DNA from 2 places in the Micromonospora sp. NPDC049275 genome. Region 1 is predicted to be linked to the other one. Evidence: riboswitches for the same ligand, from Rfam matches in the RefSeq annotation. Region 1 holds a riboswitch; the other holds the start of a gene.
What was found. A riboswitch is a leader RNA that binds a small molecule or an ion and turns the genes downstream of it on or off. The one in region 1 is predicted to bind S-adenosylmethionine.
Positions count from the first base shown of each region.

Region 1 (3,760 bases):
AGGGTGAGCTGCCAGTCGGTCCAGGCGTCCACCGGCCGGAATCCGAGCTGCTCGTTGATCGCCACCATGTAACTGTTGCTGGCCGCGTTCCAGGTGTCGATGACGCGTACCGCCGGCTCGTGGGTGAGCAGGTGGTGCAGGTTCTCCGCCTTGACGATCAGGCCGAGGCGGTGCCCACGGTGGGCCGGGTCGACGAGGGTGATCTGCTGGAAGGCGTGCCAGTCGGCGGAGGCGCCCACGTCGAGCAGCGTCCAGGCCACCAACCGGCCGGACGCCTCGTGCCGCATCCCGAGGTGGTAGCGCCGCCGGCCCTTCGCGTCCAACGCGCGCTCGTTGCCCCGGATGCGTTCGGCGTCCACCTGCTCCGGCTCCCACTGCACGTCACCCATGGGCGCGTCCATCATCAGCCGGCCGTCCAGGTAGGCGACGTCCGCCACGTACTCCTGCGGGGTGTTCCCCTGCCAGCAGACCGACCGGTAGCCCTCGGCCCGCGGCTGGGCCTCGGCCAGGGCCGCCCGCAGCGCCACCCGGTCGATGTCGGCGATCTCCAGCCGACGTCGCACCTCGGCGAGTGCGGGCTGGGCGCCGATCGAGGCGGCGAACGCTCCGCCAGCGCCCGATCGGGCCGGCCCAGCGGGCAGCGCGGAGACGGCCATCCCGATCACCCGCTTGCGGCCGTGCTCACGCAGCAGGCGCGCCCCGTACTCGTGCAGTGCCCGGCCGACGCCCCGCCGCCGCAGGGCGGGACGCACCGTCAGCTCGGCGGTGGCGTTCTCGGGGTTGTCGAGCTGCGGCAGGTCGAGCTGGAGGTAGCCGGCCGGCACCCCGTCCAGCCGGGCCAGCGCCCAGAGCGTTCGGGTGCCGGGGGCCGGCGTGTGGAACTGCGCGTCGAAGCGCCGCCGGCAGAAGGGTGGGAAGTCCGGAAGATCGACCTCGGTGGCCGCCACCCCGACCCGGTACGCCTCGTCGACCGCGACCCGGTCGGTGCCGTCGAACGACGCGATCGTGATGCTCATGACGGGGAGCCTGACAGCCGGGAAAGCGATCGGGCCAGCGATTAAATCGCTGGCCCGATCGAACGTGGTCGGGAGGGACACTCGCACAACGCCTCCGGCGTTGGGTCGCAAGAACTTCAAAAGTCTCCGGCGAAATGCCCTCCCGCACGGAGCATCTTGCGCCGTCCGGTTCCTGCCGTCAAGTCCAGACCGGCGGGTTTTCCACACTCACAGCGAAAACCCAGTTACCGGACGACTCGGGGGTCAGCCGAGGAGGCCGGCATCCCGCGCGGCGCGCAGGCTGGGCTTGATGTGGTGGGTCGGGCCGACCTGACCGGCCACCGCGTCGATGGTCTTCAGACCCTCGCCGGTGTTGAAGACGACCGTCTCCGCAGTGGGATCGAGCCGACCCGACTCGACGAGCTTGCGCAGCACCGCCGCGGTCACCCCGCCCGCCGTCTCGGCGAAGACGCCTGTGGTGCGGGCGAGCTGACGGATGCCGGCGCGGATCTCGTCGTCGTCGGCGTACTCCATCCAACCGCCGGTGCGACGGACCGCCTCCAGGGCGTAGAGGCCGGCGGCCGGGTCGCCGATGTTGAGCGACTTGGCGATGCCGGTGGGCTTGACCGGGATGATCGTGTCGGTGTCGGCGTGCAGCGCGGTGGCGATCGGGTTGCAGCCGGCCGACTGGGCGCCGAAGACCTTCCAGCCGCCGGCCGGCGCCTCGACCAGGCCGATCTCGACCAGCTCGGAGAAGGCCTTGTCAATCTTGGTGAGCAGCTCGCCGCTTGCCATCGGGATGACCACCTGGGCCGGGATGCGCCAGCCGAGTTGCTCGGCCACCTCGTAGCCGAGGGTCTTGGAGCCCTCCGCGTAGTACGGGCGGACGTTCACGTTGACGAACGCGGTGTCCTCGAATTCGTCGGTCTCCACGAGCTCGCCGCAGAGCCGGTTGACGTCGTCGTACGAGCCGTCGATGGCGACCAGCTCGCCGCCGTAGACGGCGGTGGTGATGACCTTGCCCTGCTCCAGGTCGCTGGGAATGAAGACGACCGAGGGCACGCCGGCGCGGGCGGCGTGCGCGGCCACCGAGTTGGCCAGGTTGCCGGTGGACGCACAGGCGAACCGGGTGAAGCCGAGCGCCTTCGCGGCGGTCAGCGCCACCGAGACGACCCGGTCCTTGAACGAGTGGGTCGGGTTGGCGCTGTCGTCCTTGACCCACAGCGGCGCGGTGATACCCAGCTCGGCGGCGAGGTGCGGGGCCGCCACCAGCGGGGTCAGCCCTGGGTCGAGGGTGACCCGGGTGGCCGGGTCCTGACCGGCGGGCAGCAGCGCGGCGTACCGCCAGATGTTGTTCGGGCCGGCCTCGATCTGCTCCCGGGTGACCGTGGCCAGGGCGGCGGTGTCGTAGTCCACCTCGAGGGGGCCGAAACACTCGTAACAGGCGTGCTGCGCGGCGAGCGGGTAGCGGGCCGAACAGGCGCGGCAGACCAGGGCGCGGGCGGGGCTGGCGGAGGTGTCGATACCGGAGGCGGCGAGCGTCGACGTCATGTCGAGTCCTCTCATCTTTCCCCGCATCGCACTGTGCGGCGGGGACGGAATTGGCACCTGCCCCGCCTGTCGCTCAGCGGTGAGCCGCGGGGTGGTTGCCGGGGCGTCGTCGGGCCGTATCCCTCAGCCCCTCTGGATGAGGTATGCAGTTGTGTCGTCGAGTCTAGGCAACGTTGCCGGTGGCCTCCACCTGGTATCCCAGGGAGTGGGTCAGCGGGCGGCCACCGCCACCGGGTCGACCACCGCGGCCGGGTCGGTGACCGCGCTGGACTGCGGCAGGGACGACGACCGGGTCCGCGCCCTGGTGGCGAGGTTCGCGGCGACCAGGGCGGCGATGGTGATCGCGGCGCCGACCAACTCGATCGTCTCCGGCCGGTAGCCGCGGGCGATCTGCACGACGAACGTGGTGACCGGGACCAGGTTCATGAACAGGGCGGCGTTGGCAGCGCCCAGCCGCTGCACACCCGTGTTCCAGGCCAGCACCGCGACGACGGCGGCGACGATCACGGCGTACGCCAACTGCGGGGTGACCGCCACGAGGTCGGCGGCGGCCGGCGCGTGCTGCCACCCGACGGCGTCGGCGCCGATGCTCGCGGCCAGCATGGCGGCCGTGCCGGCGAGCGCGGTGAGCGTGGTGAAGCGCAGCGGCGACCAGGCGCCGAACCGGCTGGCGCCGTGGGTGTAGATGCCCCAGCCGAGCACCGCGCCGATCATCATGAGCCCGCCGAGACCGAACTGACCGAGCCCGGCCAGGCTCCCGCGGGTGATCACCAGGCCGACTCCGAGGAGCGCCACCAGCGAGAGGGCCAGCAGGAGCGGCTTCGGTCGTACGCCGTCCCGGGCCCAGCGGACGAGCTGGGTGATGACCGGCGTGGTGGCCACGAAGAGGGAGATCTGCTGCGGGGCGGCGTGTTCGAGCGCCAGGTTGGTGAGCAGGTTGAAGCCGGCGAAGCCGACGACGCCGAGCACCACCACCTCGACGCCCCGTCCGCCGAGCCGCAGCGCGGCCGAGCCCTCGCGGAGCAGCAGGATGGCGACCAGGATGACGGCGGCCAGCAGGTAGCGGGCGGTGGTCAGGTTGAGGGGGTCGACCCGGCTCAGCGCGCTGGCCAGGATCGGAAACATCGCGCCCCAGGCGAGCACGGCGAGCAGCGGATAGGCGGCGGCGCGAGATCGCATCGTCAGCTCCTTGTTCGAGTATCTTCGAACCAACG
Region 1 covers NZ_JBICSN010000013.1:1,486-5,245, reverse strand. The annotation lists gene ACGFIE_RS27405 (GNAT family N-acetyltransferase) at 1-1,016, opposite strand, end outside; gene ACGFIE_RS27410 (hypothetical protein) at 1-7, shown strand, start outside; gene thrC (threonine synthase) at 1,260-2,546, opposite strand; SAM riboswitch class I at 2,555-2,689, opposite strand; gene ACGFIE_RS27395 (DMT family transporter) at 2,757-3,725, opposite strand.

Region 2 (3,760 bases), on a different contig from region 1:
GGCGGAGGACGGGGGAAGCGCCGGTGCAGGGCAACAGGCGCGCCGGGCGGCTGCGCGGTTGGCTGCTCGACGGCGGTACGGAGCAGGCCGCGCGGCATCCCGGCCCACACGGCCGCCCGCCGGCGGATCGGCACCAGCCGTGGTGGAAGGTGATGTGCCTGACCGGTGTCGACTACTTCTCGACGCTGGGCTACCAGCCGGGCATCGCGGCGCTGGCCGCCGGGGCGCTGTCGCCGGTGGCGACGCTGGTGCTGGTGCTGGTGACGCTGCTGGGCGCGCTGCCGGTGTACCGGCGGGTGGCGGTGGAGAGCCCGCACGGTGAGGGCTCGATCGCGATGCTCGTACGCCTGCTGAGTTACTGGCCGGGCAAGCTGTTCGTGCTGGTGCTGCTCGGTTTCGCGGCCACCGACTTCATCATCACCATCACCCTCTCGGCGGCGGACGCGACAGCCCACATCGACGAGAACCCGTTCTGGCCGAGCGGTCTCAAGGGACACGAGGTGGCCCTCACACTGCTGCTGGTGGCACTGCTGGGCGCGGTTTTCCTCAAGGGATTCGGCGAGGCCATCGGGATCGCGGTCGTCCTGGTCGCGGTCTACCTGGCGTTGAACGCGGTGGTGATCGCCGACGCGCTGTGGCGGGTGGTGACCCACCCGAGCGCGGTCGGGGACTGGACCACCGCGCTGCGCACCGGGCACGGCGATCCCCTGCTGGTGGTCGGGCTGTCCCTGCTGGTGTTCCCGAAGCTGGCGTTGGGCCTGTCCGGTTTCGAGACCGGGGTGGCGGTGATGCCGCACATCCGGGGGGATCGCCAGGACTCGGAGGACCGGCCGTTGGGCCGGATCCGGGGCGCGCGGCGGTTGCTCACCACCGCCGCGGCGACGATGAGCGTCTTCCTGATCACCAGCAGTGTGACCACCACCGTGCTGATCCCGCCGGAGGCGTTCCAGCCCGGCGGTCCGGCGAACGGCCGGGCGCTGGCCTACCTGGCGCACCAGCACCTCGGTGGGGTGTTCGGCACCGTCTACGACCTGTCCACGATCGCGATCCTGTGGTTCGCGGGGGCGTCGGCGATGGCCGGGTTGCTCAATCTCGTACCCCGGTATCTGCCGCGCTACGGCATGGCGCCTGCCTGGGCGCGGGCGGTCCGGCCGCTGGTGCTGGTCTTCACCGCGGTGGCGTTCCTGATCACCGTGGTCTTCTCGGCGAGCGTGGACGCGCAGGGCGGCGCGTACGCCACAGGGGTTCTGGTGTTGATCACCTCGGCGGCGACGGCCGTGACCCTCGCGGCGCGGCGACGGCGGCAGCGGGGGCGGACGTGGGCGTTCGGCGCCATCGCGCTGATCTTCGTCTACACCACGGTGGCGAACGTCGTGGAACGCCCCGACGGCGTCAAGATCGCCGCCTGTTTCATCGGCGGGATGATCCTGGTGTCCGTGCTGTCCCGGATCATGCGGGCCTACGAGCTGCGGGTCGACCACGTCGAGCTGGACCCGGTCGCCGCCCGGATGATCGACGAACGCGCCACCCGTCGGATCCGCCTCATCGCACACGAGCCGCAGCGCCGCGACCCCGCCGAGTACCGCGCCAAGCTGGCCCAGACCATGGCGGACAACGACTTCCCCGACGACGGCGACGTCATCTTCGTCGAGGTGCACATCACCGACCCGTCGGACTTCGAGACCGACCTGCTGGTGCGCGGCAGCGTGGCGCACGACAGCTACCCGGTGCTCAGCCTGACCGGCTCCTCGGTGCCCACCGCGCTCGCCGCCCTGCTGCTGGAGATCCGCGAACGGAGCCGGCGACGCCCGCACATCTACTTCGAGTGGAGCGAGGGTGGCCCGGGTCGCAACATCCTTCGCTACCTGGCGTTCGGGCAGGGCGCCATCGCCTCGGTCACCCGGGAGATCCTGCGTCGCCAGGAGCCCGACCCGCGCCGCCGGCCGCACGTGCACGCCGGTTGACCTGCGGGTCGAACCGTCGCCCGGCCGTGAGCGTGGTCATAACGGCTGGACGGTCCACCGGTCGGAGCTGCTAGCCTCGGCGCAGGTCATGAGTGCCAGCGCGAAGCCCCGGCTCGCTGGCCGGCAACCCTCCTCCGCGGTGGGGTGCCCCGGGTGAAGACCAGGCACCGGCACGACGTCGGCGCAAGCGTGGCCTGGCACCCAGGTCAGCACCAGACCCGGGAGACCGTATGCGCAGCCTCAGCCCCACCCCACCGGCCGGTCGGCTCACGCCGACCCTGACCCGGCGACGGCACGTGGACCTGATGCGAATGTGCAGCGCGGTGTGTACCGCCGCCTGACGCGCTAGCCCTCCCTCTCCCCTCCCCGGGCGCACCGCGCCCACCCACCCCGCTGTCGATCATGAAGGTGTTGCCCGCCCGACCGGCGTGTCGGGGCAACAACTTCATGATCGTCCGGGTCGACGCACCCTTTTGGAGACACCCGTGCGATTTTCTTCTGGCTTGAGCCGCTTCGTTGCCCTGGGCGCGGGCGCCGTTTTGGTGGCCGGCGGGTTGGCCGCCTGCGGTGGCGGCGACTCGTCCGGCGCCGCCGGCAACCCGTACGGCCTGGCGCAGGCGGGCGTGCTGCGCGCCGGCACGCTCACCGACGCCCCGCCGAACGTGTACCTCAAGGATGGCAAGTTCACCGGCTTCGACAACGACCTGCTGACCGCGGTCGCCGGCAAGCTCGGCCTCACTGTCGAGTTCGTCGGCACCGACTTCTCCGCGCTGCTCTCCCAGGTCAACAACCACAAGTTCGATGTGGGCAGCTCCTCGATCACCATCACCGAGGCGCGCAAGAAGACGGTCGACTTCGGCAACGGGTACGACTTCGGCTACTTCGGGCTGGACGTGCCGGCGGGTTCGCCGATCACCGGGTTCGACCAGCTCGCCGGCAAGCGCGTCGTGGTGGTGCAGGGCACCGTCCAGGACGACTACGCCACCGGCAAGCAGCTCGACCCGGTGCGGGTGCCCGACTACAACGGCGCGATCAACCAGCTCAAGGCGGGCACCGCCGACGCGTGGATCGCCCCGGCGGAGATCGGCGAGAAGTCGGCAGCCGACAGCAGCGGCAAGATCACCGTGGCGGCCAAGCAGCTCAGCCCGGCGCCGACCGCGTACGCCGTGGCCAAGGGCAGCGACAAGCTGCGCGAGGCGCTGAACAAGGGCCTCGACGAGGTCATCGCCGACGGCACCTGGAGCCGGTTGCAGGCCCAGTACTACCCGGGCCGGCCGATCCCGGCGGACTTCAGGCCGGGCAGCGGCACGGTGTCGGCGCCGTCGGCGTCGGCTGTGCCGTCGGCGTCGGCCGCTTCCTGAACCGGTGACGAGCGAGCAGGGCGGTAGGAGAGGCCACCGATGGATCCGTTGAGCACCCTGTGGGAGACCTTCTTCGACGCCGACGCGATGCGCGAGGCGCTGCCCGAGATGCTTACCGTCGGGCTGCCCAACACGCTGATCCTGGCGGTCTCCGCCGCCCTGCTCGGCACGGTGTTCGGCCTGCTGCTGGCCGTGGCCGGCATCTCCCGCAGTCGGTGGCTGCGCTGGCCGGCCCGCGTCTACACCGACGTGTTCCGGGGGCTGCCGGCCGCGGCGACGATCCTGCTGATCGGCGTCGGGCTGGCACCCTTCGGCATGCGGGTCTGGGGGCCGGACCCGTACCCCCTGGGCATCCTCGCGCTGTCGCTGATCGCGGCGGCGTACATCGGGGAGATCTTCCGCTCCGGCATCCAGTCGGTGGAGGCCGCCCAGTTG
Region 2 covers NZ_JBICSN010000006.1:326,878-330,637, forward strand. The annotation lists gene ACGFIE_RS20965 (amino acid transporter) at 24-1,964, shown strand; SAM riboswitch class IV at 2,049-2,160, shown strand; gene ACGFIE_RS20970 (putative leader peptide) at 2,195-2,305, shown strand; gene ACGFIE_RS20975 (ABC transporter substrate-binding protein) at 2,468-3,325, shown strand; gene ACGFIE_RS20980 (amino acid ABC transporter permease) at 3,365-3,760, shown strand, end outside.
Region 2: it holds a riboswitch for S-adenosylmethionine, as region 1 does, so the genes downstream of both, ACGFIE_RS20970 (putative leader peptide) here and thrC (threonine synthase) in region 1, are expected to answer to the same signal.